4 regions of the Paraburkholderia sp. SECH4 genome follow, and region 4 is predicted to be linked to each of the others. Evidence: riboswitches for the same ligand, from Rfam matches in the RefSeq annotation. Region 4 holds a riboswitch; each other region holds the start of a gene.
What was found. A riboswitch is a leader RNA that binds a small molecule or an ion and turns the genes downstream of it on or off. The one in region 4 is predicted to bind cobalamin.

Region 1 (7,424 bases), on a different contig from region 4:
CCGCTTCCGCGCCGTCGGCGGTCAGGCGGCAGAACACCAGCGGCATCGGCACATGCTGGCCCTTCGGCAACACGATCTCCGCGACCTCGCTGACGATACCCGCGAGCAACAGACGCGCGGCCGCGAGCGACGTCGCGGTGGCGCAACTGCCGGTCGTGTAGCCGCTACGCAGCGGCGCGGGTTGTTCGGGCGTCTCTTCGCGCATTACGGGTGGGGTGGTGAGTCTGCGGGGGTGGCTGAGGTGCCGGATGTGCAAATGGCGGCATTGATGCCACTAGCGGCGTTCGTGCTGCTCGTATTGCTCGTGCTGTTCGCGCCGCTCGCACGGAACGTGCCGTCGGCGCCGTCAGCCAGCTTCGTGACCTCCAGCAGCGTGATCGGCAGCGCCTGGCGCCACGTATCGAAGCCGCCAAGCGGCTGTGCGTCGGCCAGCGCAATGCGGGTCAACGTGCCACCGTGTTGCTCACGCCACGCTGCCAGCGCGGCCTCGCCTTGCAAGGTCACGGCATTGGCAACCAGACGTCCGCCGTCGCGCAGACGCGCCCAGCACGCGTCGAGCACGCCCGGCACCGTCACGCCACCGCCGATGAACACGGCATCCGGCACAGCCAATCCTTCCAGCGCATCAGGCGCGCGGCCAGCCACCAGTTGCAGACCCGGCACGCCCAACGCATCGCGATTGTGCTCGATGAACCGCTGCCGCTCCGCGTGCCCTTCGATCGCAATCGCGCGGCAGGTCGGGTGCGCGCGCATCCATTCGATGCCGATCGAGCCGCTGCCCGCGCCCACGTCCCATAGCAATTCGCCGGGCGTCGGCGCGAGGCGTGCCAGCGTGATCGCGCGGACGTCGCGCTTGGTCAACTGACCGTCGTGGCGAAAGGCGTCGTCGGGCAAGCCGACGGTCAGCGGCAAACGCGGGGCGCCTTCCGTTGCACGGCATTCAAGCGCGATCAGGTTCAACGCTGCCACTTCGCCCGCAGACCACTGGTCCGCACGGCCATCGATACACCGCTCCAGATCGCCGCCCAAATGTTCCAGCACGGTCATCCGGGTCGCGCCGAAACCGCGCGCATTCAGCAGTTCGGCCAGCGCGGCGGGCGTGCGCCCATCGGCACTCAGCACGAAGACGCGCGCGCCGTCGTGCAGATGAGCATTCAGCGTCGGCAATGGCCTTCCCACCAGCGAAACCGTGGCGACGTCCTGCAACGGCCAGCCAAGCCGCGCGGCCGCCAGCGACAACGACGACGGCGCCGGCAATACCCGCAACTCGCCTGCCGGCAACTGCCGCGCGAGGGTCGCGCCGACGCCGAACAGCATCGGATCCCCACTCGCCAGCACACACACCGACCCCGTACGCTCGGCCAGCAAAGGCGCGAGATCGAACGGCCTGGGCCATGCCTCACGGCGCGCGGCGAGGCGTGCGGGCAGCATCGCCAGATGACGTTCGCCGCCATAAACCACCGACGCTTCCAGCAAAGCACGCCGCGCGGGCCTCCCCAAGCCGGCGAAGCCGTCATCGCCTATGCCCACCACGGTCAGCCACGCCGGCATGCATCCATCCTCATTCTGTATCTTCAAATAATGCGCTGTGCCACGCCGATCAAAGCGTCCAGCCTCGTTGTGCTGTTCGAAAAAAGGCATAATACAGCCGCCGGTGCCCTTCGGGGCCGAAGAGGGAACACAGTGTTGCTGTGGCTGCCCCCGCAACTGTATGCAGCGAGTCCGCCTGCGCTCCGCGCCACTGGTTCGACCGGGAAGGCCGCGGCGGACCATGACCTGCCAGCCAGGAGACCTGCCGGCCAGACTGTTCGTGCCAGCCTACATCGGGCGGGGTGTACCGATGCCGCAGCAATCGCCGCTTTGCGGCTTGCTCGGGCCGTCGCGCGACGCTAAACCCGGTGTCCGTCTTGAATCAAGCTTCGCCCTCCACTGCTTTGCCCGATGCGGCCCTCGCGCTGCGGCCCTCGGCGTGCCCGGGGCTGCTGCGCATCGTCGCGGCGCGCGATGGGGGGATTTGCCGGATCAAATTGCCCGGCGGTGAGTTGAGCGCGGCGCAGGCCGCGGTGATCGCCGACGTCAGCGAGCGGCATGCGGCCGGTGTGGTCGAGCTGACCAATCGCGCGAATCTGCAGGTGCGTGGCGTGCGAAGCGGGCATGAAGCGGCGTTGATCGCGGCGCTGGTCGATGCGGGGCTTGGGCCGATTCGGGCGACCGGTGCGGTGGATGCTGACAGCTTGCTGCTAAAGACCTTGGCAAATACTTCAACCGCATCTCGGTTCGGCGCAGCGGATGCTTCGAATACGCGACCGACGACCGCACGACAAGCTCCTACCGCAATTTCGGCGTCCGCTGCGGACGATGTGCGCAATGTGATGGTGAGCCCAACTGCCGGGCGCGATCCATTTGCGCTGTTCGATACGAGGCCGCTTTGCGTCGAACTGCTCACGTTGCTGCAATCCGAAGCGCGTTTCGCGGCGCTATCGCCCAAATTCGCGCTACTGCTCGATGGTGGTGAGCGTCTTGCCAGACTCGATCATCCACATGATGTCTGGCTCGCGGCGACGCAAGCTGAAGACGGTGTGCGATTTGTGCTTGGATTGGCAGGTTGTCCGCCTGCTGTGGCGAACGCGGACGTTGACGTCAATGCCGATGCCGATGCCGATGCCTTCCCGCATATCGCGCGTACCGGCTCGCATAGCGCCGTTGACCATCCTCATCCGAATTACGCAGGCGCTCTCGCCGCAGTGCTGCCCGCGCAAGTCACAGACCTCGTCCGCGCGCTGCTGCATACGTTCCTCGATCTGGCCGCCCCAGATGCCACGCGCATGCGTCACCTGCTCGCCACGCATCCCGTCGACGCGCTATTGCAGCACGCTCAAACGTACGTCGATTTCCCACTGTCACGCGACACATCGCTTGCAAACTGGCTACGCCCCACGGCCGCCGATACCACGCTGCGACTCGGCGCGCACGCACAGCGAGTCGTGGGAATGCTGCACGTAGGCGGCCAACCGCCGCTCGGACGCCTCGACGCCACGACCTTGCGCGGCCTCGCCACGCTCTCGCAACAGCAAGGCAACGGCACGCTGCGCATCACGCCCTGGCAAAGCGTGTTACTACCGGATATCGCAGCCGATGCCGCACCCACCGTGCTCGCTGAAATGAACGCGCTAGGCCTCGCATGCGATCCAGCGCAGCCTATGACACGTCTGATCGCCTGCGCCGGTTCCACAGGCTGTGCAAAAAGCCTCGCCGACACCAAAGCCGATGCGTTACGGCTAGCAGATCGCTTACCCGACGGCGTCGACGTCCATCTGAGCGGCTGTCCGCGCTCATGCGCTGCCGCACATTGCGCGCCGTACACGCTGCTGGCTGCGGCGCCCGGCATCTACGACCTTTATCGACGCGACGGCCAGCCGGGTTTCGGCTCGCGCGTCGCGCACCAACTTACGATCGAACAAGCCGCCGACATGCTCGCCCCATTGGCATACCCGGCCCGGAGCCCCTCAGATGCTTGATTACATTCGCGACGGTCAGGAGATCTATCGCCAATCCTTCGCGACGATACGTGCGGAGGCCGACTTGTCGCGCATCCCTGCCGACCTCGAGAAACTCGCGGTGCGCGTGATCCATGCCTGCGGCATGGTCGACGTCGTTGAAGATCTTCAGTTTTCCGAAGGCGCAGGCACCGCGGGCCGTACGGCACTGGCGCAAGGCGCGCCGATTCTGTGCGATGCCGGCATGGTGGCGCAAGGCATCACGCGCGCACGCCTGCCCGCGAACAACGACGTGATTTGCACGCTGACGCATCAGGACGTGCCCGCACTCGCACGCGAACTCGGCAATACGCGCTCGGCGGCTGCGCTCGAATTGTGGCGGGCCCGGCTGGCCGGCAGCGTCGTCGTGATCGGCAATGCGCCGACCGCCCTCTTTCACTTGCTCGACATGCTCGATGCCGGCGCAGCAAAACCCGCACTGATCCTAGGTTTTCCGGTCGGTTTTGTCGGCGCGGCCGAATCGAAAGCGATGCTTGCCGAAGACAGTCGCGGCGTGCCCTACGTCGTGGTTCACGGTCGACGCGGCGGCAGCGCGATGGCCGCCGCTGCCGTGAACGCACTGGCGACGGAGGTCGAGTAAATGACGGTGCAAGGACGTTTATTCGGACTGGGCGTGGGCCCCGGCGACCCTGAGCTCATCACACTGAAAGCGCTGCGCTTGCTGAAAGCGGCACCCGTGGTCGCGTATTTCGTCGCAAAGGGTAAGAAGGGCAACGCCTTCAGCATCATCGAGGCGCATCTGCATGACGCTCAACAGCATCTGCCGCTCGTTTATCCCGTCACGACCGAAGCGCTCGAACCGCCGCTTTCGTATGAAGTGATCATCGCCGACTTCTATGACACCGCGGCGGAGGTCGTCGCCGGCCATCTCGACGCGGGCCGCGACGTAGCGGTGATTTGCGAGGGCGATCCGTTTTTCTACGGCTCGTACATGTATTTGCACGACCGCCTCGCGGCGCGTTTCGAAGCCGAAGTCGTGCCCGGCGTGTGCTCGATGCTCGGCGGTGCAGCGGTACTCGGCTCGCCGCTGGTGTATCGCAATCAGAGTTTGTCGGTGCTCTCCGGCGTGTTGCCTGAAGACGAACTGCGGCGGCGTCTCGCCGATGCCGACGCTGCCGTCATCATGAAACTCGGCCGCAATTTCGATAAGGTGCGGCGCGTGCTCGGCGAACTGGGACTCGCGCATCGTGCGCTTTATGTCGAACGCGCGACCATGGGCAATCAGCGCATCGTGCCGCTTGACGAAGTCGACCCGATGGCCTCGCCGTATTTTTCGCTGCTCGTGGTGCCGGGGGAAAAATGGCAAGGTTGACGCCGCCCGCGATCGTGATTCTCGGTGCGGGCGCGCTGGAGACCGCACGGCGTATCCAGATGTTGTATGCCGGTTGCCAGGTGCATGCCTTGCAGGGCCGAGTCGAGGCTGACGTCTCATACACGGAACTCCGCACGCATCTGTGTGATCTGTATGCGCGCGGTACGCCGATCATCGCGTTGTGCGCCGCCGGGATCGTGATTCGTTGCGTCGCGCCCTTGTTGTCGAATAAGGGCGTCGAGCCGCCGGTGCTGGCCGTTGCAGAAGATGGGAGTGCGGTCGTGCCCTTGCTCGGTGGACTTGCGGGAGTCAACGTGATGGCTCGCGAGATTGCGGCTGCGTTGAACGTGTCGCCTGCGATTACAACGAGTGGCGAACTGCGCTTTGGAACGTGTGTGCTCAATCCGCCTGAGGGCTATGCGCTTGCCGATATAGCGCAAGGCAAGCGCTTCGTGTCTGATCTGCTGGCGGGTGAAAGCACGCGCATCGAGGGTGAAGCGCCGTGGCTCGATGACGCGCAATTGCCTCGCTCTGAATCCGCACGTCTCGCGATCCGCGTGACGCCACGTGCGTGGGATGGGCGGGATGATGAGTTGGTGATTCATCCGCGGAGTGTGGTGGCGGCAGTGACCGTGCCGAGTGCCGCTGCGCATTCCAATACGGATACGGACCTCGGCGCAAATTCCGGTGCTGATTCGCAGACGGCTTCCGGCGCTCGAATCGCCGCGCTGGTACAAGAGGCATTGGACGCGCACGGTCTTGCACCACTCTCGCTCGCGGCATTGCTGGTTCCTTCCGAACACATGGCAAACCCGGCGCTCGCCGATGCCGCGGCGAGCCTGAACGTGCCGCTGCGTTTTGCCCAGGCGGGCCCGGAGGACGGCGAGCCGCCGAGCAATTTGCTGCATGCCGCGCTGCGCGTGCCTTATCAAACCTTGCATGACGACGCGGACGCAGGGGTTGCACTCGCGTTGGCCGCGTTGGCAATCGACCCGGACACGATTGGCCGTACGCGCGGCCGCTTGACCGTGATCGGCCTCGGCCCCGGCAGCGCCGATCTGATGGTGCCCGCCGCACGAACGGCGCTGAACGAAGCCACCGATATTCTCGGCTACGAAACCTACGTGAAAATGGCCGGCCCCTTGCGTGCCGACCAACGCGTACACGGCACGGACAATCGCGAAGAGATGCAGCGGGCGCGCCATGCGTTCGAACTCGCGAGCACTGGACGGTCAGTGGTGATGGTGTCGTCGGGCGATCCCGGCGTGTTTGCGATGGCGGCAGCGGTGCTTGAAGCGCTCGAAGAAGGCGCTTCGACGAACGCTGACTGGCGCTCGGTCCAACTCGCCATCGTGCCGGGAGTGTCCGCTGCCATGGCAACTGCGGCGCAAGCCGGCGCGCCGTTAGGCCATGACTTCTGCATGCTGTCGTTATCCGACAATCTGAAACCGTGGACCATCATCGAAAAGCGCCTTCGGCATGCGGCCGAAGCGGATCTGGTGATGGCGTTCTACAACCCGATCTCTCGCGCACGGCCGTGGCAATTGGATAAAGCGCTGGACATCGTGCGGGACTATCGCGCTGCCGCGACGAAAGTCGTGCTCGGCCGCGATATCGGTAGACCCGGCAGCACACTACGCACGATCACGCTCGGTGAACTGCGCTCGTCCGATGTGGATATGCGCACGATGGTGATCGTGGGGTCATCGACGACACGCGCGTTTGCTAACGGTGTCGATGGCGGGGAATGGGTTTACACGCCGCGGTGGTATGAGTGAGCACAGTGGGTTATTTTCGCCCCATCCCCCTCACCATTGCCTCCATTTGCACCCCATCCGCCCGCGCGATGCCCTATGCCGCCACCTTCAAATCCTCAATCGCCCGCTGCCTGACGCCCAGATCATCCCAAAGCTCCGGATGGCACGTGAATACCAGAATCTGATGCCGCGTAGCCGCATCGATCAACGCCCGCTTGATCGCATCGCGCCGGGTGGCATCGGTATGCACGGCTGCGTCGTCGAGCATTAGCAAGGTGGGACGGCCTGACGCCTTCAAAAGATCCGCATACGCCAGCCGCGTCAGAATGCCGAGTTGCTCCCGCGTCCCGAAGCTCAACGCATCGAGCGTGTCCGCGCGGCCATAACGGTCCAGCGTCGCCGGACTCAGATCGTCGCTGAGCGCAATCGTCGACTGCGGGAAAATCCGCTTCAGATAGTGCCCGAGCCGCTCGGTCAACGGCGCGCGCAGTTGCGCCACCGCCGCATCACGTTCGTCGACAAGCACTTCGTCGAGCAGACTCAAAGCGCTCGCTCGCAAGCTGAGTTCTTCCTTACGGCGCGTGGCCTGTTCGACTGAAGCATTTACTGTAGCGAGACGCTCCCCGAGCCCAGACGCGCCAACCGTCTCGAGCTGACTGCGCAACTGCGCGATCCGCAGTTGCCGTTCGTGCTGCTCGTTGCGCGCAAGTTCTGCCGACGCCCGATAGCGCTTCGCTTCAGCCGCCGGATCGTCGAGACGCGCAGCTTCCAACTCACGCTCACGTCCTTCAAGCTGTT
Region 2 (7,424 bases), on a different contig from region 4:
CAACGCATGCGCCGCATGATGCGCCCACCGCCGGCTGCTACTTGAAACTCGACTAGAAATCCGCTTCTGAACCTGAACTGCCCATAACAACACGATGCTCATTCACCCGAATTTCGACCCCGTTGCCATTCATCTGGGGCCGCTTGCTGTGCGCTGGTATGGACTGATGTACCTCGTTGCGTTCATCGCGGCGATCGTCGTCGGCCGCTTGCGGCTGCGTTTGCCGTACGTCGCCGCGCAAGGCTGGACCGCTAAGGATATCGACGACATGCTGTTTTACGGCGTGCTCGGTACGATTCTCGGCGGCCGGCTCGGCTACGTGCTGTTCTATAAGGCGAGCTTTTACTTCGCGCATCCGCTCGACATCTTCAAGGTGTGGGAAGGCGGCATGTCGTTTCACGGTGGCTTCCTCGGCGTGACGCTGGCGATGGTGCTGTTCGCCTATCAGCGCAAGCGCTCGTGGTTGCAGGTCACCGATTTCGTCGCGCCAATGGTGCCGACCGGGCTCGCGGCAGGGCGCCTCGGCAACTTTATCAACGGTGAGTTGTGGGGCCGCGTGACCGATCCGTCAGCGCCCTGGGCGATGCTGTTTCCAGGCGCCGCGCCCGATGATGCCGCGTGGCTCACCGCGCATCCGCAACTGGCCGCGCAATGGCATCTGAACGACGTGTTCGCGCAATATCACATGCTGCCGCGTCATCCGTCGGAGTTGTATGAGATCGCGCTGGAAGGCGTGGCGCTGTTCTTCGTGCTGTTCTTCTTCTCACGCAAACCGAAACCGATGGGCGCGATTTCCGCGGTGTTCCTGATCGGCTACGGCCTTGCGCGTTTCACGGTGGAATTCGCGCGTGAGCCGGATGACTTCCTTGGGCTTCTGGCAATGGGTCTCTCAATGGGCCAATGGCTCTCGCTGCCAATGATCCTCGTGGGCATCGGGATACTGGTGTGGTCCTATCGCCGTGCGCGGCGTGAACCGGCGCAGACGGTCGGTGCGAATTGAGCGCTACGTTTTATCGTAGTGAGCTGAGTAGCCAATGGAAAAAAGCCACGGCATGCCGTGGCTTTTTTTCATTGCAGCGGTACTTCTGGCGTAAAACGCGCTACTTCATCTGCACCGAGCCCGACACATTGACTGTTACCGTCGACGTGCCGCCTTCGATCGGCACCGGCGCGGATGCCTTAGCATCGGCACCCATTGCACGTGCGCTCATCATCATCATCGGACGGGGCATGACGCCGTTGTGGCCGACGTTGACTTCACGAATCGAATAGCCGTTGTAGCCGAACGCCTGCGCCGAAGAAGCGGCTTGCTCGCGGAACGACTTGATGGCTTCACCGGTGAGCTTCTGCTCCGCTGCACGCTGCGCTTCAGGCGACAGCGAGAACTGCACGTTGCCGACCTGCATGATCGATGCCATCTGGCCTGCGAGTTTCGACGCCGCGGCGAAGTCGTGCGACTCGAGCACAACTTCAGTACGGCCGCGCCATGCGGAAATGCGGCCGTCACGATCGGTGGACGGGTAGATAGAGAAGGAGCCGGTGCGAGCTGTTACGCCGTTCACGCCCTTGGCTTTTTGCAGCGCTGCGTCGGCGCGTTGGTTCAGCGTGGAGGTGAGCGCGGACGGATCGCTCGCTTCCTGCTCGTAGAACAGCGTGATATCGACGACGTCTTGCGGCACCTCAGCGCTTGCCTGTGCATTCAGCGACAGCACGCCGGCGGGCTGATACTGCGTCACGCCTTGCGCGCGGGCCATGGCCGGCGTCAGTGCGAACGCGGCAGGGGCGGCGCATACGAGAGCGAGAGCGAGTGCACGTGCGGTGTTTTTCGTCATTTTTGGACTCCTTGCTTGAACAGGTTGTGCACGATTGGAGCGAACTCCATGCGATGGCACAACGTTTGCGAGTCCGTTAGGCGCTTGTAACCTGAGCTTGGTTCCCTAATTTGACGTTTGCTCAACGTTTGCTTTCATCCGCGCACAGACTTGCGCGTGAAACAAGCCGCAACGGATCACATGTGCGTATGCAACGTTAAACAAGACGTTTGGTGATGAAGCGCCATTCAGCTTCGGTCACCGGCGTGATCGACAGGCGGTTGCCTTTGACGAGCACACGCATGTCCTTCAATTCCTCATGCTCGCGCAGCGCGGCAAGCGGAATCAACGGGATCTTCTTCTTGAACACCACATCGACGAGTAGCCAGCGCGGCGTTTCCTGCGACGACTTCGGGTCGTAGTAGGGGCTCTTCTTATCGAATTGAGTGGGGTCCGGATACGCGGTGGACGATACCTCCGCGAGCCCCGCAATGCCTGGCTCCGGACAACTCGAGTGATAGAACAGCACACCGTCGCCGACCTGCATCGTGTCGCGCATGAAGTTGCGCGCCTGATAGTTGCGCACGCCAGTCCACGGCAACGTATGGTGCGGTGCCTGGGCAAGATGGTCGATGCTTGCTTCGTCCGGTTCGGACTTCATTAGCCAGTAGCGCATGAATCGAATTGAACGTTAAAGGTTTGATACAGCAAGAAAAATCGAGGCCCAAAGAAAAACGGCACCGAACCGAAGTCCGATGCCGTTTGAATAGGTCCCCGCCTTAGCCGCTAGGCCGGCATCCTGAACCGGGGGTTCAGAATTGGTCGCAGTTAGCAGCACTTCGGGTACATCAGACAGAGTGACGCGCACACCCGTGCTACAAATTTCCACAACCGTGCACATGGCATTGGTTCAAGGAATATATGACCTTGGCGAACCAGGCAGGGAAGTCAAACCGATTGAATTCAAAACGTTTGCATGAATCTTTGCTCATGCACCTCGTTTGAATCCGCAGCCGATCTCAGGACCGGCTACAAGATACTTTTACATGCTGTACTGCTGAATCACAGTACCCAGTTGCTCGTTCATCTGGTGCATTGTACGCCGGATTTCTTCAGCGGGAAATGCTTCTCCGTGCCGCACGCTGCTTTGCAGCTTAAGCAGTTCCGATGCCAGCGACAGCGCGGCCATGACGGCAATGCGATCCGTGCCGCGCACGTTGCTGCTATTGCGGATCTTCGACATCTCGGCGTCGACGCGTGCAACCGCTTCAAGCAGCGCGCCTTCAGTTTCCGGCGAGCAGGCGAGACGATAGGGCACGCCGAGAATCGATACTTCGATCTGCTTGGTGGTCATGCATTTTCTCCATGGCGGGTGACGTCGCTCTCCGCTTCTTCCTCATGCGGCGCGGCCTCGAGCAGATCGAGCTGATTATCAGGCTCGCTGTGCGCGCGGGCCCGCGGCAGTTTTTCGAGGATCGCATTGAGGCGCACCTGTGCGTCGTCGATCTTTGCCGACAGCGCGTCGCGTTCCGCCTGCAGCGCATCGCGCTCCTCGCGCATCAGCGCGAGTTCCGTGCGTGTGGCCTCTGCTTCGGCACGCGTTTGGGCGAGCTGATCTTCGAGCGCGAGCCGCGCTTCATTGTGGCGTTGGCTGATCGTAATCAGCTTGCCGATATTCTGTGAAAGTGTTTCGAGTTCGGTGAGCATCTGCTGCGTCCTCTAAAGACATCGCATTTTAGCGCGGAATGTCGCAGGTTCCGACAATTGTCTCGTTTCGAGACGTAACAACATCGCTTTGTGCCGGCTTTTATCGACCATATGATGAAAAACAACTCATGCATCGGACAATAACCTGCACTTAACAGAACAGTTTGCGCACGGATTAACCATTCTTGACGGACCTGAAGGCCGCTCCTAAACTGGCCGCACTTTGGTGCTCGCGCACGCTTTTCCACAGTGTGCGCAGTTAAACGGGAAGCAGGGCGCGCGCCTCGTCTGAACGCGCTAACCTGCGCTGCCCCCGCAACGGTAAGCGACCGCATTCGTCATGCAGGTCGATCCTGATCGCGTGTTTGAAGCTGAACACGCGAGTGTGCCACTGCGCGTCACGCGTGGGAAGGCGGGATCGATGTGTCGCCAGCCCGAATACCGGCCAGAGGGAGAGGTTCGTTCCCGCGCAAACGTAAAACAACGCGGGCGCCTCGTTACGCATCGGCCCGCGGGGAAGCGGGCCGCGCACGCTATCCACAGGAATGTCATCCCATGCTGTCCCCCATCGCTCGCGCGGCGTTGCTCGCCTTTGCGAGCCTGCCGCTCGTCGTGCATGCGCAAGCTGCTGCTGCTTCTTCGTCGCCGTCTTCTTCTTCTGCCGATACGGGGGCGACCGGTTCGTCACCCGCGGTGTTGTCGCCCGTTGTCGTGACCGCGGAGCGCGGGCCGCAACCGCTCGCCGATGCGATCCCACAGACCACGCTGTTCGATCAGCAGGACATCGCCGATACGACCGCGACCGATTTGCCCGGTCTGCTGCAACTCGCGCCCGGCGCGCAAATTTCGCGCACCGGTGGCCCGGGCTCCACGACGAGTCTGTTTCTGCGCGGCGCGTCGTCGACGCAATCGCTTTTGCTGATCGACGGCGTACGGGTCGACTCCGTGAGCCTGGGCGCGCCGCAACTCGCGCAGATTCCGCTCGACCAGATCGATCACGTCGAAGTGGTGAATGGCAACGTGTCCGCGCTTTACGGCTCCGGCGCAATTGGCGGCGTGGTGCAGGTGTTCACCAAAGACGGCGGCGACCATCCGCCGCGTTTCAATTTTTCGGTGGGCTATGGCAGCTATCACACGCAGACGCAGCAAGCCGGTGTGAACGGCGCGCTGGATAAAGACGGCAACACCACCTTCAGCATTTCGCTCGCGCGCTCGAAAGACGACGGTTTTTCGTCGCTCAATCCGTCACAGGCACCCAACGCGAATCCGAACGCGAACGGCTATCTGAACGAAAGCATCTCGGCTTCGCTGCGTCACAAGTTCAGCGACAAGTGGGACGCGGGCGTCACCTATTTCCAGTCGAACGGCAATAACAGCTACGACAACGCGTACGGTGTGCCGACCGATCTGAACAACCTCTACAGCAAAGTGCGCCAGGTGTCGGTGTTCGCGAACGGCAAACTGACCGACTGGTGGACCACGCACTTCATCGTTTCCGAAGGCGACGACCGCAGCGTGGCGAATACCAACGGCATCTACAACGGCCGCTTCGATACCGACAATCGCCAGTACACGTGGCAAAACGATTTCGCGCTCGCCGCGCAGCAGAAACTGCAGGTCGGCTATGAGCATCTGGACCAGAGCCTCGACTCGGATACGTTCGCCGCTCCCGACCGGCATGTGGATTCGGGCTTTGTCGGCTACACGGGGCGCTTTGGGCGCAATCAGATTCAGGCCAACGTGCGGCGCGATCAGTATTCCGATTTCGGCGGGGCGAACAGTTACTATCTCGGCTACGGTTTCGACATCACCGAGCATTGGAAGGCGACTGCAAGCTATTCGGATTCATTCCGCGCGCCGAGCTTCGACGATCTGTACTATCCGCTCAGCGGCAATCCGTCGATTCAACCGGAGCGCAGCCATTCGATCGAAGCAGCGTTGCAGTACGCGTCGAACGCGCTTGGTGTGATGCGTCTGAGCGCGTTCCAGACGCGTTATTCGAATCTGATCGACTACGAGCAGGTTACGCCCGGCATCTATCTGGCCGAGAACGTCGGCCGTGCGAAGGTGCAGGGGCTCGAAGGATCGTGGAGCGGCCATGTGGGCAAGACGGATGTGCGCGCGTCGGTAACGCTGCAGAATCCCGTCGACCTCGATAGCGATACCGATCTGGTGCGGCGTGCAAGGCGCTTCGCGTCGCTGGCGGTGAATCGCAGCATTGCCGGGTGGCGTGTCGGCGGCGAGTGGATCGTCAGCGGCGCCCGTGAAGATAGCAGCGGCACGCTGGGCGGCTATGGCGGGGTGAATCTGTCGGCGCGCTATAACATCACGAAGGCGTGGTATGTCGCCGCGCAGATCCAGAACCTGTTGAACAAGGACTATGAAACGGCCTACTCGTATAACTCGCCGCGGCGCGGTGCGTATGTCACGGTCGGTTGGCAGCAGCAGTGACGAACGTATTTGCATGAGAACGCGCCGATGAACCGTAGCTCGAGCCCGATGTCCACGACCACGTTGCGCGTGATGAGCGCGAAGCGCGCGGCCGCGATCTGGCTCGTGCTCGCGGCAGTCGCGCTGGTTGTGCTGATGGCGTCGCTCGCGTTGGGCAGCGTGTCGCTCGCGCCAGCGCGCGTGTTGGCGGCGTTGCTGCCGTCGCACGCGTCGCATGTCGAGTCCGGCGATCTTGCCGGTGAGATCGTGCGCACGCTGCGTTTGCCGCGCGCGCTGGCCGGCTTCGCGTGCGGCGCGTTGCTTGCGCTGGCCGGTGCGCTGCTGCAAGTGCTGTTGCGCAACCCGTTGGCCGAACCCTACGTATTAGGCGTCTCCGGCGGCGCGGCGACATTCGCGCTGGTCGCGATGATCGCCGGTTGTGCGTGGTGGATCGTCGATGCCAGCGCGTTCGCCGGCGCCTTCGTGTCGATCCTGCTGGTGCTTGGCCTCGCACGCCGTGAGTTGTGGCGAGGCGAGCCGCAGGATACGTCGCCGCGTTTGCTGCTGACCGGCGCGGTGATCGCGGCCGGCTGGGGCGCCGTCATCACCCTGTTGCTCAACCTTGCGCCGGACAATCGGTTGCGCGGCATGCTGTTCTGGCTGACCGGCGATCTGAACGGCGGCGCGATGCCATGGACGGCGCTCGCCGCGCTCGTCATCGTGCTGGTGGCGATCGTGCCCGCAGCACCGCGTCTGAATGTGCTGCTGCGGGGCGACGCCGCCGCGCAGGCGCTCGGCGTTGCTGTGATGCCGCTGCGCTTGCGCGTGTATCTGGTGGCGTCGCTGGCGGCCGCCGCGGCTGTGACCACGGCCGGCACGATCGGTTTTGTCGGGCTCGTCGTGCCGCATATGCTGCGGCTCGCTTTCGGCAACGATCAGCGCATGCTGCTGCCAGCAGCGGCGCTCGGTGGTGGTGTCGCGGTGATGGGCGCGGACCTGATTGCGCGTACTGTGATCGCACCGGCGCAATTGCCGGTCGGCGTGATCACGTCGATCGTCGGCGTGCCCGTGTTCCTGTGGATGCTGTTGCGCAGGCGCCGATGATGAACGCACACAACGCCCCGCATTCGGCGCTTAGCGCGCAACGCCTGACCTTGCGTGCGGGCATGCGCACCTTGCTCGACGCGTTCACGCATACATTCTACGCAGGCGAGATCTGGTGCGTCGCGGGCCCCAACGGCGCGGGCAAGACGACCTTGCTATCCACGCTCGCCGGTCTGGCGCAGCCGTCGGCGGGTCATGTCGAACTCGACGGCGTGCGTCTCGCCGACTGGCAGCCATTGCCGCTCGCGCAGCGTCGCGCGCTGATGCCGCAAAGCGCTGCGGACGCCTTTAGCGCGAGTGTGCTCGACATCGTGATGCTGAACCGTTTTCCGCATCTGACCGGCTGGGGTTGGGAGGGTGAGGCCGATCGTG
Region 3 (7,424 bases), on a different contig from region 4:
TTTCTCTAGGGAAGCAGACATGGGCAAAGTCTCCAAACACACTGATTGGACGAAATAGGTCTTACGATAAACCTTGCGGCAGGTTTCGCGAAGTTTGCATTTTCGAACCGGGCCTTCGCTTTTGCTTAAGACGCTCCGGACACCCACGCGGCGGATTGGAGCGGCTCGGTCATAACGATACGGGAATTGGAGAGCAAGAGTCGGAGTGCGTGGCCTTGGGCGTGTGCTTACACTCGGTCATCGTTCGATGAATCGCCTTACGGAGAATGTTCATGAATACGGTCGCGAAGGATCTGCAGTCGCCGGAGTTGGAACTGGAACTGGAACTGGAACTGGGGTTCGAGCCCGACCTGAAACACGCTGGCGCACGGGAGTCAGGCTCCAGCACCGTCACCGGCTCGTTTACGCGGCGCGTCGACGCGATCGACTGGTTCGATGTCGAAGAAGAACTGAACGGATATGGCTGCGCGATGCTGCGCAATCTGCTCAGTGCGCAGGAATGCGACGCGCTGACAGCGCTCTATCCACGCGACGATCTGTACCGCAGCCGCGTCGTGATGGCGCGGCATGGTTTCGGTCGTGGTGAGTACAAGTACTTTGCGTATCCGCTGCCGCAGTTGGTAGCGGCGGTGCGCGCCGAGCTTTATCCGCGCCTCGCGCCGGTGGCGAATCGCTGGAACGAGGCGATGAATATCGATGTCCGCTATCCGGTCGCCCACGGCGAATTTATCGAGCGCTGTCACGCCGCCGGCCAGCTGCGTCCAACGCCCCTGATGCTTCAATACGCCAAGGACGACTACAACTGCCTGCATCAGGATCTATACGGCGAACACGTGTTCCCGCTTCAGGTCGCGATTCTGCTTTCGGAGCCAGGCAAGGATTTCACGGGCGGCGAGTTCGTCATGACGGAGCAGCGTCCGCGGATGCAGTCGCGCACGGAAGTCGTGCCGCTCGGCAAGGGCGACGCAGTGGTGTTTGCGGTTCATCACCGGCCGGTGCAGGGCACGCGCGGCGTGTATCGGGTGAATCTGCGACACGGCGTGAGCCGCCTGCGGTCGGGTCACCGGCACACGCTCGGGGTGATTTTCCACGACGCGACCTGATTGCGCTCCACACGATGACCACCCGTCCCGGCTGGACGCGCCGCCAAGCCACGGACCGGTCCCGTGTTCAATTGGGCGCTTAGGAGTAGGAGCGCGTAAGCGGCGATGGGATTTGGACTTTGTTTGTCCACGGCGTTAAGGGACGGTAGCTGTTGTGAACTTGTCCACAGAAAATGTTCGCAAGCCTGTGGATAACAACCCCACAACAGCGCCAACTACTTGATCCACTTAACTTCCTAAGCGCTGCACGCTGCGCGCCGAAAGGCGATTCCCCTCATCCCGCGACGATCTCGAACCACGCGCCATGCGTGCGATCACGGTCGAGCACTCGCGACTCCGCTTTACCATCAGCGCGCAAAGCGACACCCAACACCCCTTCCCCACGCGTGGCGAGTTGCCGGCGCAACGCCGCGCCTTCGGGGGTAACACTCGCGGCATCGACATGCACGGGGCTCAGCAACACAACCGACGCATCGCCAATCGACACCGTCGCCGACGCTGCCCCAAGTCCCGGCAAAGCCACCGTCCGCGCGTCCGCAAAACCAAGCAACGCCCGATACCGCTGCAAACTCGCCTTCAAATCCTCCACAGCGACCGTCAAGCTCGCCACCCCTCGCACACCGTTCGCATGTTCACGCACCGCGCCTTCAGCCACACGCAGATCACGCGGCGTGATATCCCCGCACAGGAATGGCAAGTCGCTGGTTTGCGGGCGGCCGGTCTGCCACTCGAGCCGCGCGCCGTCCGGGCGGACGCGCCCACCTGCCTGTGGCCCGTCGTATTGCAAGCCCCGCCCATGCGCGGCGTCAATCACAGCAGCCACGCTCGACGGCAACAACGCGTAATCAACAAATCCATCGCCATGACGCTGCCCCACATCCCACCAGCGACGCTGCGGCGCCGCCTGCAAGAAAGCGATCAGCTCGATGTAACTGCCATCGGCGAAACCGATCAGCGCGTTATGCGTCACGCCATCGGCATGTGTACCGCCTTGCTGCACGGTGAAACCGAGCGCCGTGAAATCTTCAATGGTCTGCGTCAGGTCGTGGACGCGAATCACAATGTGGTCGAGTAAAAGGCTCATGGCACAAAAGTCGTGAATGTTGTGAATGATCGGAGCGTTCGACATACAGCGAAATACCTACTTCTGGGCAACCGTCGCCTTACTCTCAAGCAACGCCCACTTGTCGTTCTTCACCACCACGTTGATGTTTTTCACGCCGATCACACGACGCGTCGCCGGATCGAAATTGGCCTTGCCGAACACGACGCTCGGAATGTCGTGCAGCTTCGGCAGCGCATCGCGCACAGCTTTGCGGTCGGGACCGCCGGCGCGCAACGCATAGGCGGCGATGATGACGGCGTCATACGCATAAGCGTTGAACGCGTCCGGCTCGCGGTGGTATTTCGCCTCGAAGCGTTTAACGAAGCTTTGCACTTCAGGCCCGGATTCACCGGGGAAGAAGCTGGTGTTGGTCGCCACGCCGTTGACGGCCTCACCGCCGAGTTCGAGGAATTTCGGCGAATACACGGAACTGGCTGCGGCGATCGGCAGGTTGATACCGCTTGTGCGCGCCTGGCGGGCGATCTGCGCGCCGTCGGAGTAGTACGAGATCAACACGATGCCATCCGGATTCGTAGCGCTCACGCGCACCAGCGTCGCGCGGAAATCTTTCTCGGCCGACTGATAGCCCTCGGCCGCCACGACTTGCGCACCGCGTTCGTTGGCGGCTTTGACGAAGACGTCCTTGCTGGTGCGTCCCCAGTCGGTGTTCAGATAGAGCACGGCGATGCGCTTGAGGCCGAGCGTTTTCACGGCGAGGTCGGCAAGCAACGGCTGCGCGTCGGCCTGGCTGACTGACGGGCTCCAGATGTAGTCGCCGCCTTTGGTGAAGTCAGGATGCGAGTTGGTGAAACCGAGTTGCACGAGGCCGGCATGCTGATAAATCGGCGACGCCGCCATCGAAGCGGGACTCGAGAAGTCGCCGAGTTCGATCAGGATGCGCGGGTCGTTGACGAATTTCTGCGCGATCGTGATGGACTGGCGCGGGTCGCTCTGGCTGTCCTCGAAGACGTAGTTCAGCGGGCGGCCGTTGATGCCGTTGTGGCTGTTGATCTCATCCAATGCAAGATCGAAGCCGGCTTTCCATTGCGCGCCGTACTGAGCGTTCTGTCCGGTCAGCGGGCCGCTGACGCCTATCAGGATCGGATCGCCCGAAGGTGGCGCTGCGATTGCCGTTGTCGTCGTTATTGCCGATGCGGCCAGCAGCAGAAGTGTCGTGATGCGAGTGGCCCATGATGGGCGCAGGTTTGATGTATTCGACATGGCTCCAGGCTCGGTTTGCTTGAGATTGGAGTGAGTGTCGGATTTGCCCCGGCTTCGGGCAACCAAGCGATTCGCATAACGTTATGCGGCCATGGAACTTGTCCACAGAAAATGTTCGCAAGCCTGTGGATAACATTCCTGCAAACGCGCCAAGTACTTGATGTATTTGGTTTCTCTCGCGCTGCACGCCGGCGTGACCGCGGCTCGCGCGGTCACGCCATTCACATCAAAGGTAAGCGGACTTCGCGGCGCTGCGGCTCGCGGGAGCCAGCAATTTGCTTCGCTCGACGAGGGCGCCGAACAGCAGCCCAACTGTCGTCCACATAACCACCTGCATGCCGATGGCCGCGACGCGGAACTTCCACAGCAGCACCGCCGGGAAAGCCGCCGGCACTTCGTTGATCGTCGGCATCGACAGTTGCACGGCAGCAATGATCACGACGAACACCAGGCCCGCCACAATCGAGCCATTCCACGCGCCCAGCTTCAGCGCCGCGCGGCGCCGAACCTTCAGCGAGAACACCATTGCGGCCAGCGAGATCGCGATCATCAGGAAGAACAAGCCGGTCCGCGTCCCGATCGTCTCGGGGTCGCCCACCGAAGGGGGATTCGCCGGGTACTTGATGTTCGGAACGATCACCAGCGCAATAAACGCGCCAAGCGCGAGCCATGCGGACAACGCGCGCGCACTCAGCGCGCCGACGCGGCCATACGCATACGCGAACACCAGCGAGAACAGGCCACCGAACGCGGCGCCGTACGTGACCACGCCAGTCAACAATCCCAGGCCCGCCTGGGTGCCGCGGCTCACCAGTTCGGGTTCGGGCGCTTCGCCTTTGGCGGCGTCGGCCTTTTCCTCGAAGGAAATCGCCTGATCGACCTGCGGTTCGCCCACCAATCTCGCGAAGCCGAACGTGAGCAATCCCGCGGCGATGCCTGCAAGCATCCCGCGTACCAACAATTTACCAACCATGTTCGACTCCGTTAGTGGCAGGGAAAGCCGAGCAGATGGCGGCCGTCGTGCACGAATTCATGCACATACATGCCAGGCACCAGCGACGTGGCACCCTGTTCCGCACCAACGAAATACAGCGCGAGCAACAGCAGCAAGCCGCCAAACACGACCCAAGGCAGCAATTCACGCAGCGGAATCGGCGTGGGTTGGGCGACAGGCTGTGTCGTGGAATCGAAAACAGCGTTGGTCATAATGGACATCTCCTGGGGGTAACGCGCCCCGATAGTCGATTGAAGAGGGATGGTGCGAAGCTCAGGTCTGGCTTTCGGCTCATGAATGCCGATTACAGTGGCGCGACCGCGCCGGGCTCTCACCGGCTTCCGTGCTTCGCAGTGACGCTATTCTACGCGCTAAACTTTGCCTCCCGGCAATACAAAGCATGTACGCGGCGTCCCGCTTTAGTCCGGTCTTTATGGAAATCAACTGAATGGACACACGGCTGTTACTGATCAGCCACGCATCGACCGCGGCGATGCGTGCGGGCCGCTTCCCCGCCGACGACCCGCTCGACGCACGCGGCCTCGCCGAAGCAGCCGCCGCACGAGCGCGCCTGTCGATTCCGGACGACGCGGCGGTTTTCGTCAGCCCGGCCGTTTGTGCGCGCGACACGGCGTCGGCCTTGGGGCTCGGTGCCGCGGCTCTGAGCCAGGGTGCATCGGTCGACGAGGGACTGGCAGACATGAACTACGGCCTGTGGCATGGCCGCCGCCTTGCCGATCTCGCAGTCGAAGCACCGCACGACATCGCCGCGTGGACACATGATCCCGACGCAGCCGCGCACGGCGGCGAGTCGTTCAGTCAACTCGTGAAGCGGGTGGGACAGTGGCTCGATGCGTTAAACGATGCGTGGAGCGAGGACGTGACCCGCGCAACAGACCGTGCATCAAATGATGGAGCGAACGAGGCAAGGAATCGTACGTTACGCGAAAAAACGAGCGTCATCCCGAGCACCACGCAAAACGTGGTCGCCGTCACGCACGCGCCAGTGATCCGGGCCGCCATTGTTCATGCGCTCGGCGCGTCGCCAGCCGTGTTTCCGCGCATCGAGATCGCGCCGCTCTCGATGGTCGAGTTGCGACGCTCGCGACGCGGCTGGACATGGTGGCCGGCGTCGCAATAACGGCGGCCGCGAGGAGTCGCGGTCTTGTTCATGTCGGCACAGTCCTTTGAAAGGTGGCCTTATGGCGGTAGCACGGTTCATGCCTTGCCGAACAACGCCGCCAGCCCCTGCACCGATGCAAAAATCCCCTTCGCATCGTGCCCAACGCCGTCGATCACAAACGTACGATGCTTCGCCGCCCCTTCCGGATGCCGCGACGCCATATAGCGCGCGTAAGCCAGTCCGCGCCCCAGCCGATGCTCGCCTTGAGTCTGCGCGGCGCATGAACGGTCGAGAGCCGAATGCTGCGGATCGCAATCCGCGCCGCCGAGCAGCACGGTGACGTCACGACGCGCATAGCGCGATTCAAGCGCATCAGCAGAGCCCGCCTCCCCGCCACTAGAAGCATAGGCCGGCAACTCTTCGAGCCCATACTTCCAGCGATTGAACGACGGACACGCCGCCGCATCGAACGCCGCGAATGCACCGGACGCGGTCGGCCGCATCGCATCGAAGTACACATACGACGAAGGATTCGCGACCACATAGCGCAGCGCGATTCCGCGCGCGACGAGCGGCGCCTCACCTCGCGTCACCACGGCATAGCGCTGCACCACCTGGCCACCACCCGAATGCCCGGCGATCACCACCTCGGTTAGCGACGCAAACTGCTCGCGCGACGCCAGCGTCTGCAGGATGGCGTCGAGCACATCGAACGAACTGAGCGGCGCCGGACCTTCGGCGTTGTCGCCGCCCATCCAGCCAGTCCAATCCCAGTGCAGCGTGGATGACGGCAACACATGCGCGCTAACGTCGGCACTCGCGAGGAATTGCGGCACGATCAGCAGCGTATCGGCTGCATCGCCACCAGCAAGTGCGCACGCGCGCTCCGCCAGATGGAAGTACGTGTCCGCGTTGCGCAGGCGTCCGTGAATCAGAATCACGGCGCGCTTGACGTCACGCGTCGGCGCAAGCCAGTCGCCGTTCGCGAACACCGGCACGGTGCCGCTGCCCGCAGGCGTCGCGACACTCAGATGCCGGCTGCCGACGACAGCGACCGGACGTTCATTCGGCGCGCGTTCGTCATCTGTGATCAAAGGCTGGGTCATGCAATAAGCTCGTGGGTCATCTAATCAGTCTGGCTAGAGGCGGTTAGCGCGTGACGAACTTCGCCGTTGCACCGCCCGGCTCACGTCCCGAACGCGTGAAATACACCATCGCGAGCGACACGCAACCGGCAAAAATCAGGTAGAACGCCGGCGTCAAACTGCTGCCGGTCAGATGCGTCAAGGCGGTGATGGTGAGCGGCGCCATGCCGCCGAACAGCGTCACCGCAATGTTGTACGACAGCGCTACGCCCGCCGAACGGCTACGCACCGGAAACAGCGTCGCGAGCATGCCGGGGTGCGAACCGGACATGGCGGCGAGGAACACCGTCGCGACCATCTGCGCGATGAACAGATGCCCCGGCGTGGGATTCGTCACGACGAAGTGATAAAGCGGATATACGCAGACCATCCACGTGATTACGATCGGATAGAACAGCCGGTACGCGCCGTAACGATCGGCAAGCTTGCCGGACAGCGGAAACAGGAACAGATTCAGCACGCCCGACACGAACGCGCCGAGCAGCGCGGTGGACAGCGGCAGATGCAATTGCCGCTCGACATACACCGACAGATACGAGTGCCACACATAATTGGTCGCCGCGCCGATGATGATCACGCCCATCGCGCAGATCGCCGCGTCGCCGTTATCGCGGAAGAACTGGCGCACCGTCACACGTGGCGGCTTATCCTTTTGATCGAGCAAGCGCTCGAACTCCGGCGATTCCGCCACGCGATGCCGGATGTAGAAACCAAACGGCCCCGCCAACGCGCC
Region 4 (7,424 bases):
GTTGGCCGGATAGATGAACGAGAATGCGGCATCGCGCGCAATGGCGATGCGCTTGCCTTCCAGAAGACGCGGCGGTGCTTCTTCTATAGGCGTGCCGAATTCGACCGGCGGCGGCAATTTGGCCAGCGCGGTTTGCGCGAGCGCATCGGCGGCGCGATCCAGACGTGTGTCAAGATCGTCGATCTCCGCCGCCTGATGCAAGCCGAGATGGCGGTCGGGCAGCTCGATCTCGTCGTTGCCGCTGATGTGCCCGCACCAGCGCAGGTCCGGCGGCAAAGTCTCTTCAAGCATTTGCGCGTGCCTTGGCGAACCGACGCGATTGGCGAGCACGCCGTAAAACGGTACCTCCGGCCTGAATTGCGCAAGGCCGAAAGCGACCGCGCCGAAGGTCTGCGCCATGGCTTTCGCCGAAATCACCGCGAGTACCGGCACGCCGAATGTGGTTGCCAGATCTGCGCTGCTCGGCGTGCCGTCGAACAGACCCATCACGCCTTCGATCAGAATCAGATCCGCTTCGGCGGCCGCCTGCGCGAGCAGATTGCGACAGGCCGACTCACCCACCATCCACAGATCGAGCGACAGGACTGGCGCCCCGCTGGCACGCGCCAGGATCATCGGGTCGAGAAAGTCGGGGCCGGTCTTGAATACGCGCACGCGTCGCCCCTGTCGCCGATGGTAGCGAGCCAGACCCGCGGTAATCGTGGTCTTGCCTTGGCCCGACGCGGGCGCGCTAATGAACAGGGCGGGGCACGCGGACATCGCTCAGAACTCCACGCCACGCTGCGCTTTCACGCCTTGCTCGCGATACGGGTGCTTGACGATGCGCATTTCGGTGACGAGGTCGGCGGCTTCGATCAGCGCGTCCGGCGCGTGACGGCCGGTCACCACCACGTGCAGCATCGCCGCGCGCGCGTTCAGTACCGACAGTACTTCGTCGAGCGGCAGGTATTCGTATTTCAGCACGGTGTTCAGTTCGTCGAGGATCACCATCTGATAGTCGCCGCTTTCGATCATGCGACGTGCTTCGTTCCACCCTTTGCGCGCGGTGGCGATGTCGGCGTCGCGATTCTGCGTGTTCCAGGTGTAGCCGTCGCCCATCGTGACGAAGTCGCAATTGGCGATTGCGCCGAGGAAGTCGCGCTCCGACGTATGCAGCGCGCCCTTGATGAATTGCACGACGCCGAGGCGCATGCCGTGCCCGAGCACGCGCACGGCCATGCCGAACGCTGCGGTGGTTTTGCCTTTGCCGGTGCCGGTATTGACGATAAGCAGACCTTTTTCGACGGTGGCGCTGGCCTGCTTTTTCTCATGGCCCTCGCGCCGGCGTTCGGTCATGCGCTGATGGGATTCGGGATCGGTCTTCATGGGAGGTCCTGTTCTTGAGCGTCGGTGTTTGTGTGTTCGCGGGCGGGGCGGGCGGTGGTCGATGCTATCGCGACTGTGACGCCGGCGTGTACGGTTTTGCGCACGAGTAGCCGTGCGTTGGGGGTGTCGGCTGCAGACGAGGCAACTGGGGTAATTGATCCAACCGATGCATGGGCCGCACCAGGTACGCTGGCTGCACCAGATTCGGCCGCCGCAGCGAGCAAGGCGCACGGCTCACAGACGCCGTCTATGCCGAGATGCTCGCGTGCGGCCGCCGACGGATCGTCCACGGAGATCGCCGCAATTTGCTCGCGGCTGAACAGCTTCAGCGGCAGCGCATGACGTGCGCAGAATTCGAGTAAGCCGGCTTCCTGGGCTTTGACGTCGACCGAGGCGATCGTGCTGATTTCGTCGAATGGATGCGAGCCGAGCGTGGCACGTACAGCCGTTTCGATTTCCTCGGCGGAGCTGTGCAAACGACAACCGATACCGACCGTTAGCGTTTTCATTGCGTGTCCGCGGGGTTCGCTGCCAACATTCACCGCATGCCGCGCCAACGCCAGCGACGCCACACCGCCGATCACCACGATCGCCGGCGAGCCGAGCCCGGCGCGCGAGACCGTATCCGCGAACTCGCCGAGCCGCGCGAGCGCATGCCGTTGCTCGGGGCGCGTAGCCGATTCGATCGCCGCGCACGGCGTATCGGCGCTCATCCCGGCCGCGAGCAACGCGTCGACGATTTCGTTCAGCCGCCGCATGCCCATGTAAATCACCAGCGTCATCCGCGTGGCGACGAGCGCGGCCCAGTCCGGCTCGCCGCTGCCGGCGCCGTGTCCGGTGACGAACACCACACCTTGCGCGTGATCGCGATGCGTCACAGGAATGCCGATTGCCGCGGGCGCCGCAATCCCGGCGGTGATGCCGTTGATCACGTCCACGCGGATGCCCGCGGCATGTAGCGCTTGCTGTTCTTCGCCGCCACGGCCGAACACGAACGGATCGCCGCCTTTCAAACGGGCGACGCTGCGTCCCGCCTGCAGATGTTCGAGCATTTGCGCGACGATGCCGGCCTGCGGCGTCGACGGATGCCCGCCACGTTTGCCGACGTACACGACCAGCGCGTCGGCGCGCGCGAACTGCAGCACGTCGGGGTTCACCAGATCGTCGACCAGGACCACATCGGCTTGCGCCAACGCGCGCGTTGCCTTGAGCGTCATCAGTTCGACATCGCCGGGGCCGGCGCCGATCAGCCAGGCGCGGCTCATTGCGGCGTGCATGGCGTGCGCCATGTCGTGATAAACGGAAACGGATGAGGCTCGATGAGGCCGGAGGCGACGGAAATTGAGGTCATGCGGTGCTACGGATTACGCGCGACGAATAACGCTGCTCGCCGCGTTTCTCACAGGGAAACGCCAACGGCCGCGCGACGTCGTGCTTCAGCGCCTTCACATCCGTCCCTCGCGGATTCCGGCGGCCGGCAGCGTGACGTTCGCTGCCTCCGCGTCTGGCCGGTATCCGGGCTGGCGGCCTCATGCGTTTTGCCTTCCCGTCCGGATTCGTCGGACAGTGGCATCAAAAACGCATGCGCGATGCGAAAGCACCGCAGGTCGCTTACCGTTGCGGGGACAGCACAGGTTGAGCGCAGCGAGCGCGGCCTGTTTCCCGTTTAACTGCACATGCGAACGCATATGCGGGCACCAAACGCGCGCATACGATAGCACACGGCGGGCCGCGCCGGCACTGTGGAAAGGCCTTGCCGCAGCCCGCGGTTCCTTGACGGCACGGGGCGCTCGGCCTACACTCGCACGCACTTTGGTGCTCGCGTGCGCGCTCGTGCGCATGCAGTTAAACGGGAAACAGGGTGCCCACCTGCAATGGACCGGGTCAACCTGTGCTGCCCCCGCAACGGTAAGCGAAAAGCGGTGCGTTCAAGAGCGCCGCGGAGCCGGCTTCGATGTCCACGCGCAAGGCCGCGTCGGCATATAACCACTGGGCGAGAAACCACTCGTCCGGGAAGGGGAAGCGGCGCTTTCGCCAGCCCGGATACCGGCCAGACTACGAAGAACGACCATCGCGGGGATGCGGTGGCGCGTTCATGACCTCATTCTCGTTTTCTGTTTTTCGGTTGCCTCGGCAACGCCGTTGTTCGTCCCCGTGTCTGGTTAATGTCGTGGTTTGGGGCATGTGCCCCGTTTGCCCAACCTGTACACAATGCGCCGGCGTGCACGAGCAGCTCCTACGGATGGACCTCACGATGCAAACTCAAATGCGCAAGATCCCCGTCACCATCGTCACGGGCTTTCTCGGCAGCGGCAAGACCACGCTGCTGCGGCACATTCTTCAGCATGCGGGCGGCAAGCGCATCGCGGTGATCGTCAACGAGTTCGGCGAACTCGGCATCGACGGGGAAATCCTCAAGGGTTGCGGCATCGGCTGCGATGAAAACGGCGTCGAAACCGAAGGGCAACTGTATGAACTCGCGAACGGCTGCCTGTGCTGCACCGTGCAGGAAGAGTTTTTCCCGGTGATGGAAAAGCTGGTGGAGCGCCGCGAGCAGATCGATCATGTATTGATCGAGACGTCCGGCCTCGCATTGCCGAAGCCGCTGGTCCAGGCGTTCAACTGGCCGCAGATCAAGAATAGCTTTACCGTCGACGCGGTCGTTACCGTGGTTGACGGCCCGGCCGCGGCGAGCGGCCAGTTCGCCGACAACCCGGTCGCCGTGGATGCGCAACGCAAGGCCGATCCGAATCTCGATCACGAATCGCCGTTGCACGAATTGTTCGAAGACCAATTGTCGGCGGCCGATCTGGTGATTCTGAACAAAACGGATCTGCTCGACGACGCGCAGCAGGCTTCTGTCGAGGCCACCATCCGCGAAGAAATTCCGCCGCAAGTGAAGATCGTGCGCGCGCAGATGGGTCAACTCGACCTGCATACGCTGCTGGGCCTTGAAGCGGCGTCGGAAGAAACGATTCATCTGCGCCACGACCATCACGGTTCGGCCGAAGACGCCGATCACCATCACGACGAGTTCGATTCGGTGGTGGTGCACGCGAATGTTTCGTCGCGCGAAGCCGTGATCGCCGCGTTGCAGGGCCTCGTCGAAACCAACACGATTTACCGCGTGAAAGGGTTCGCGGCGTTGCCGGGTGCGGCGATGCGCTTGGTGATCCAGGGCGTGGGCCGTCGTTTCGATAGTTATTTCGACCGGCGCTGGCAAGCGGGTGAAACGGGCGCAGAGCAACAAAGCCGCTTCGTGCTGATCGGCGAAGACCTCGACCAGGCCGCGCTGCAACAGGCATTCGACGCTGCGTTGGGCGCCGTCGCGAACAGCGCCCAGCCGCAACAGGCGTAACCTGTCATGCATCTGCTGCGCACTACGCCGGGCGGTTTTGTCGACGATACACAGGGCGTGATCCGGATCGATCAACGGCCCGCCGATATCGTGGTGCTCAGCTCCGCGGATACCACGCTGTCGTTGCTCGCGAGCGTGTTTCCTCGTCTGGGCGCGGGTTTTCCGAGCGTGCGGCTTGCGAACGTCACGTATTTGCGGCAACCGGCTTCGGTCGATTTCTATGTCGAAGACGTGTTGCAGCATGCGCGTGTCGTGGTGGTCGATCATCTCGGCGGCGAGGCGTACTGGCCGTACGGCATCGAACAGGTGGTCGCGCTCGCCGAGCGCAAGCAGCAGACGCTCGCGATGTTCTCCGGCGATCTGCAGGAAGACCCGAATCTCCTCGCGCGCAGCACCGCCGACGCCGATCTGTGTCATCAGCTATGGCGCTATCTGCGTGAAGGCGGCCCGCAGAATGCCGAGGCGTTCCTGCGCTTTCTCGCGTACCGCGCGCTTGGCTGGGGGCGCGAGCCTGCGCTGCCGCGCGCGTTGCCTGCCGCGACGCTCTACCATCCCGAACGCGACACGCCGACCATTGCCGACTGGCAGGCGCGCTGGCGGGAGGGCGCGCCGGTCGCTGCGATTCTGTTCTACAAGGCGCATCTGCAAGCGGCCAACACGGCCGTGTTCGACGCCCTGATCGATGCGCTCGAAGCGCAAGGCCTGAATCCGCTGCCGATCGCGATTACCTCGCTTAAAGACGCGATGAGCCGCGACGTCGTACAGCAGTTGTGCGCGCAACATGATGTCGCGCTGGTGCTGAATACAACCGCATTCGCCGCGTCCGCTATCGATGACCCCGAGCCGCTTGCGCTCGCCGGCGACGCGCCGGTGATGCAGGTGATCCTGAGCGGCGGCAATCGCGAGGATTGGGTCAAGGACAATCAGGGCCTCAACTCGCGCGATATCGCCATGCATATTGCGCTGCCGGAAGTGGACGGCCGCATCATCACGCGGGCGATCAGCTTCAAGGGCCTCGCCTATCGTTGTCCGCATACCGAAGTCGACGTGGTCCGCTACCAACCGGACCTCGAACGCGTCGGCTTTCTGGCCGAATTGAGCCGCCGCTGGTGCCGTCTGCGCACGCTCGATAACGCGGACAAGAAACTTGCGCTGATCCTCGCCAACTATCCGATGAGCGAAGGGCGCATCGGCAATGGCGTAGGGCTCGACACCCCGGCCTCGGTGGTCGGCATTCTGTCCATGTTGCGCGATGAGGGATATCGCGTGGCCGAGCTGCTCGCCGACGGTGACGCGCTGTTGAAGAAGCTGACCGAAGGCGTGACCAACGATCCGGTCGTGCGTGACTTGCGGCCTGCGTTGCAAAGCCTCGCGCTCGACGACTATCTTGTGTACTTCAATGCGTTGCCCGCCGAAGCTCGCAATGCGCTGAACGCGCGTTGGGGCTCACCCGAGCAGGATCCGACACTGCGGCGCGGCCGTTTCATGATCGCGGGCTGGCGTTGCGGGCAGGTGTTCGTTGGGATTCAGCCGTCGCGTTCGCGCGAGCAGGGCGATTACGCGAGCTATCACGACGCTGAACTCGTGCCGCCGCATGCGTATCTGGCGTTCTATTTCTGGCTGCGTCATCAGTTCGGCATCGACGCGGTCGTGCATGTCGGCAAGCACGGCAATCTCGAATGGCTGCCCGGCAAGAGCGTCGCGTTGAGCGATGCCTGCTGGCCCGATCTGATTCTCGGCCCGATGCCGCATCTGTATCCGTTCATCGTCAACGATCCGGGCGAGGGCAGTCAGGCGAAGCGTCGCGCGCAGGCCGTCATCATCGATCACCTGATGCCGCCGCTCACGCGCGCCGAAAGTTACGGGCCGTTGCAGGACCTCGAGCGCCAGGTCGACGAATACTATGAAGCACTGATGGTCGACCCGCGCCGCTCGAAGCTGTTGAGGCGCACCATTCTCGCGACCATCGTCGAGCATAAGCTGCATGACGAGTTGAGTCTTGCGGAGCCGAACGGCCAGGACGATGAAGATGCGCTGCTGACGCGCGTCGATGCGTGGCTGTGCGAGTTGAAGGAGGCGCAGATTCGCGACGGCTTGCATACGTTCGGGCAGTCGCCTGAGGGTGTGCAGCGGCGCGATACGTTGCTGGCGCTGGGGCGCTTTCCGGTCGGCGATGGCCAGGGCGGCAAGGCTGGTTTGATCGACGCGTTGGCGCGCGATCTGCTGATGGATCATCTGTTCGATCCGTTGTCGGTGGACTGGGCTGCGGCGTGGGACGGTCCACGTCCTGAGGTATTGCAGCGGGTGAGCGATGCGCCCTGGCGGCATTGTGGCGATACACGCGAGCGTCTGGAACTGCTGGCGGCTGAGATGTTGCGTGAAGTGTGCGGCCATGAAACGTCCGATGCGGCGCCCGCAAGCGGAACTTTGCCGCAAGCCGAACGCGTGATCGAACGTCTGCGCAACGACGTATTGCCGCGGCTCGACGCCTGCGGTCCGCAGGAAATGCTGAACCTGAAGCGCGGCCTTGAGGGGCGTTTCGTGCCGCCGGGGCCGAGCGGTTCGCCGTCGCGCGGACGGCCCGACGTGCTGCCTACCGGCCGCAATTTCTATTCGGTCGATACGCGCGCAGTGCCGACGCAAGCGGCATGGTCGCTCGGTTTGAAATCCGCGCAGCAGTTGATTGAACGGCATTTGCAGG

Region 1: another riboswitch for cobalamin. It lies ahead of M0D67_RS17140 (oxidoreductase); the one in region 4 lies ahead of cobW (cobalamin biosynthesis protein CobW).
Region 2: another riboswitch for cobalamin. It lies ahead of M0D67_RS33995 (TonB-dependent receptor); the one in region 4 lies ahead of cobW (cobalamin biosynthesis protein CobW).
Region 3: another riboswitch for cobalamin. It lies ahead of M0D67_RS07100 (CbtB-domain containing protein); the one in region 4 lies ahead of cobW (cobalamin biosynthesis protein CobW).

Annotation. Positions count from the first base shown of each region.
Region 1 is NZ_JALOCP010000011.1:84,642-92,065, reverse strand. It holds gene M0D67_RS17150 (cobalt-precorrin-5B (C(1))-methyltransferase) at 1-205, opposite strand, end outside; gene cbiE (precorrin-6y C5,15-methyltransferase (decarboxylating) subunit CbiE) at 205-1,551, opposite strand; cobalamin riboswitch at 1,636-1,815, shown strand; gene M0D67_RS17140 (oxidoreductase) at 1,908-3,518, shown strand; gene M0D67_RS17135 (precorrin-8X methylmutase) at 3,511-4,137, shown strand; gene M0D67_RS17130 (precorrin-2 C(20)-methyltransferase) at 4,138-4,869, shown strand; gene cobJ (precorrin-3B C(17)-methyltransferase) at 4,857-6,647, shown strand; gene M0D67_RS17120 (AAA family ATPase) at 6,721-7,424, opposite strand, start outside.
Region 2 is NZ_JALOCP010000038.1:10,714-18,137, forward strand. It holds gene lgt (prolipoprotein diacylglyceryl transferase) at 95-1,000, shown strand; gene M0D67_RS33970 (SIMPL domain-containing protein) at 1,101-1,832, opposite strand; gene M0D67_RS33975 (EVE domain-containing protein) at 2,029-2,487, opposite strand; RNA gene ssrS (6S RNA) at 2,579-2,760, opposite strand; gene M0D67_RS33985 (cell division protein ZapA) at 2,854-3,165, opposite strand; gene M0D67_RS33990 (hypothetical protein) at 3,162-3,518, opposite strand; cobalamin riboswitch at 3,726-3,983, shown strand; gene M0D67_RS33995 (TonB-dependent receptor) at 4,074-5,969, shown strand; gene M0D67_RS34000 (iron ABC transporter permease) at 5,997-7,052, shown strand; gene M0D67_RS34005 (ABC transporter ATP-binding protein) at 7,049-7,424, shown strand, end outside.
Region 3 is NZ_JALOCP010000003.1:367,759-375,182, reverse strand. It holds gene M0D67_RS07125 (MaoC family dehydratase N-terminal domain-containing protein) at 1-21, opposite strand, end outside; gene M0D67_RS07120 (2OG-Fe(II) oxygenase) at 273-1,103, shown strand; gene M0D67_RS07115 (VOC family protein) at 1,378-2,187, opposite strand; gene M0D67_RS07110 (ABC transporter substrate-binding protein) at 2,245-3,429, opposite strand; gene M0D67_RS07105 (CbtA family protein) at 3,656-4,402, opposite strand; gene M0D67_RS07100 (CbtB-domain containing protein) at 4,414-4,635, opposite strand; cobalamin riboswitch at 4,678-4,817, opposite strand; gene M0D67_RS07095 (histidine phosphatase family protein) at 4,872-5,564, shown strand; gene M0D67_RS07090 (alpha/beta hydrolase) at 5,642-6,652, opposite strand; gene M0D67_RS07085 (MFS transporter) at 6,696-7,424, opposite strand, start outside.
Region 4 is NZ_JALOCP010000068.1:3,994-11,417, reverse strand. It holds gene M0D67_RS40385 (cobyrinate a,c-diamide synthase) at 1-759, opposite strand, end outside; gene cobO (cob(I)yrinic acid a,c-diamide adenosyltransferase) at 763-1,365, opposite strand; gene M0D67_RS42205 (cobalamin biosynthesis protein) at 1,362-1,874, opposite strand; partial or broken gene cobA (uroporphyrinogen-III C-methyltransferase) at 1,914-2,630, opposite strand; cobalamin riboswitch at 2,854-3,082, opposite strand; cobalamin riboswitch at 3,162-3,435, shown strand; gene cobW (cobalamin biosynthesis protein CobW) at 3,620-4,723, shown strand; gene cobN (cobaltochelatase subunit CobN) at 4,730-7,424, shown strand, end outside.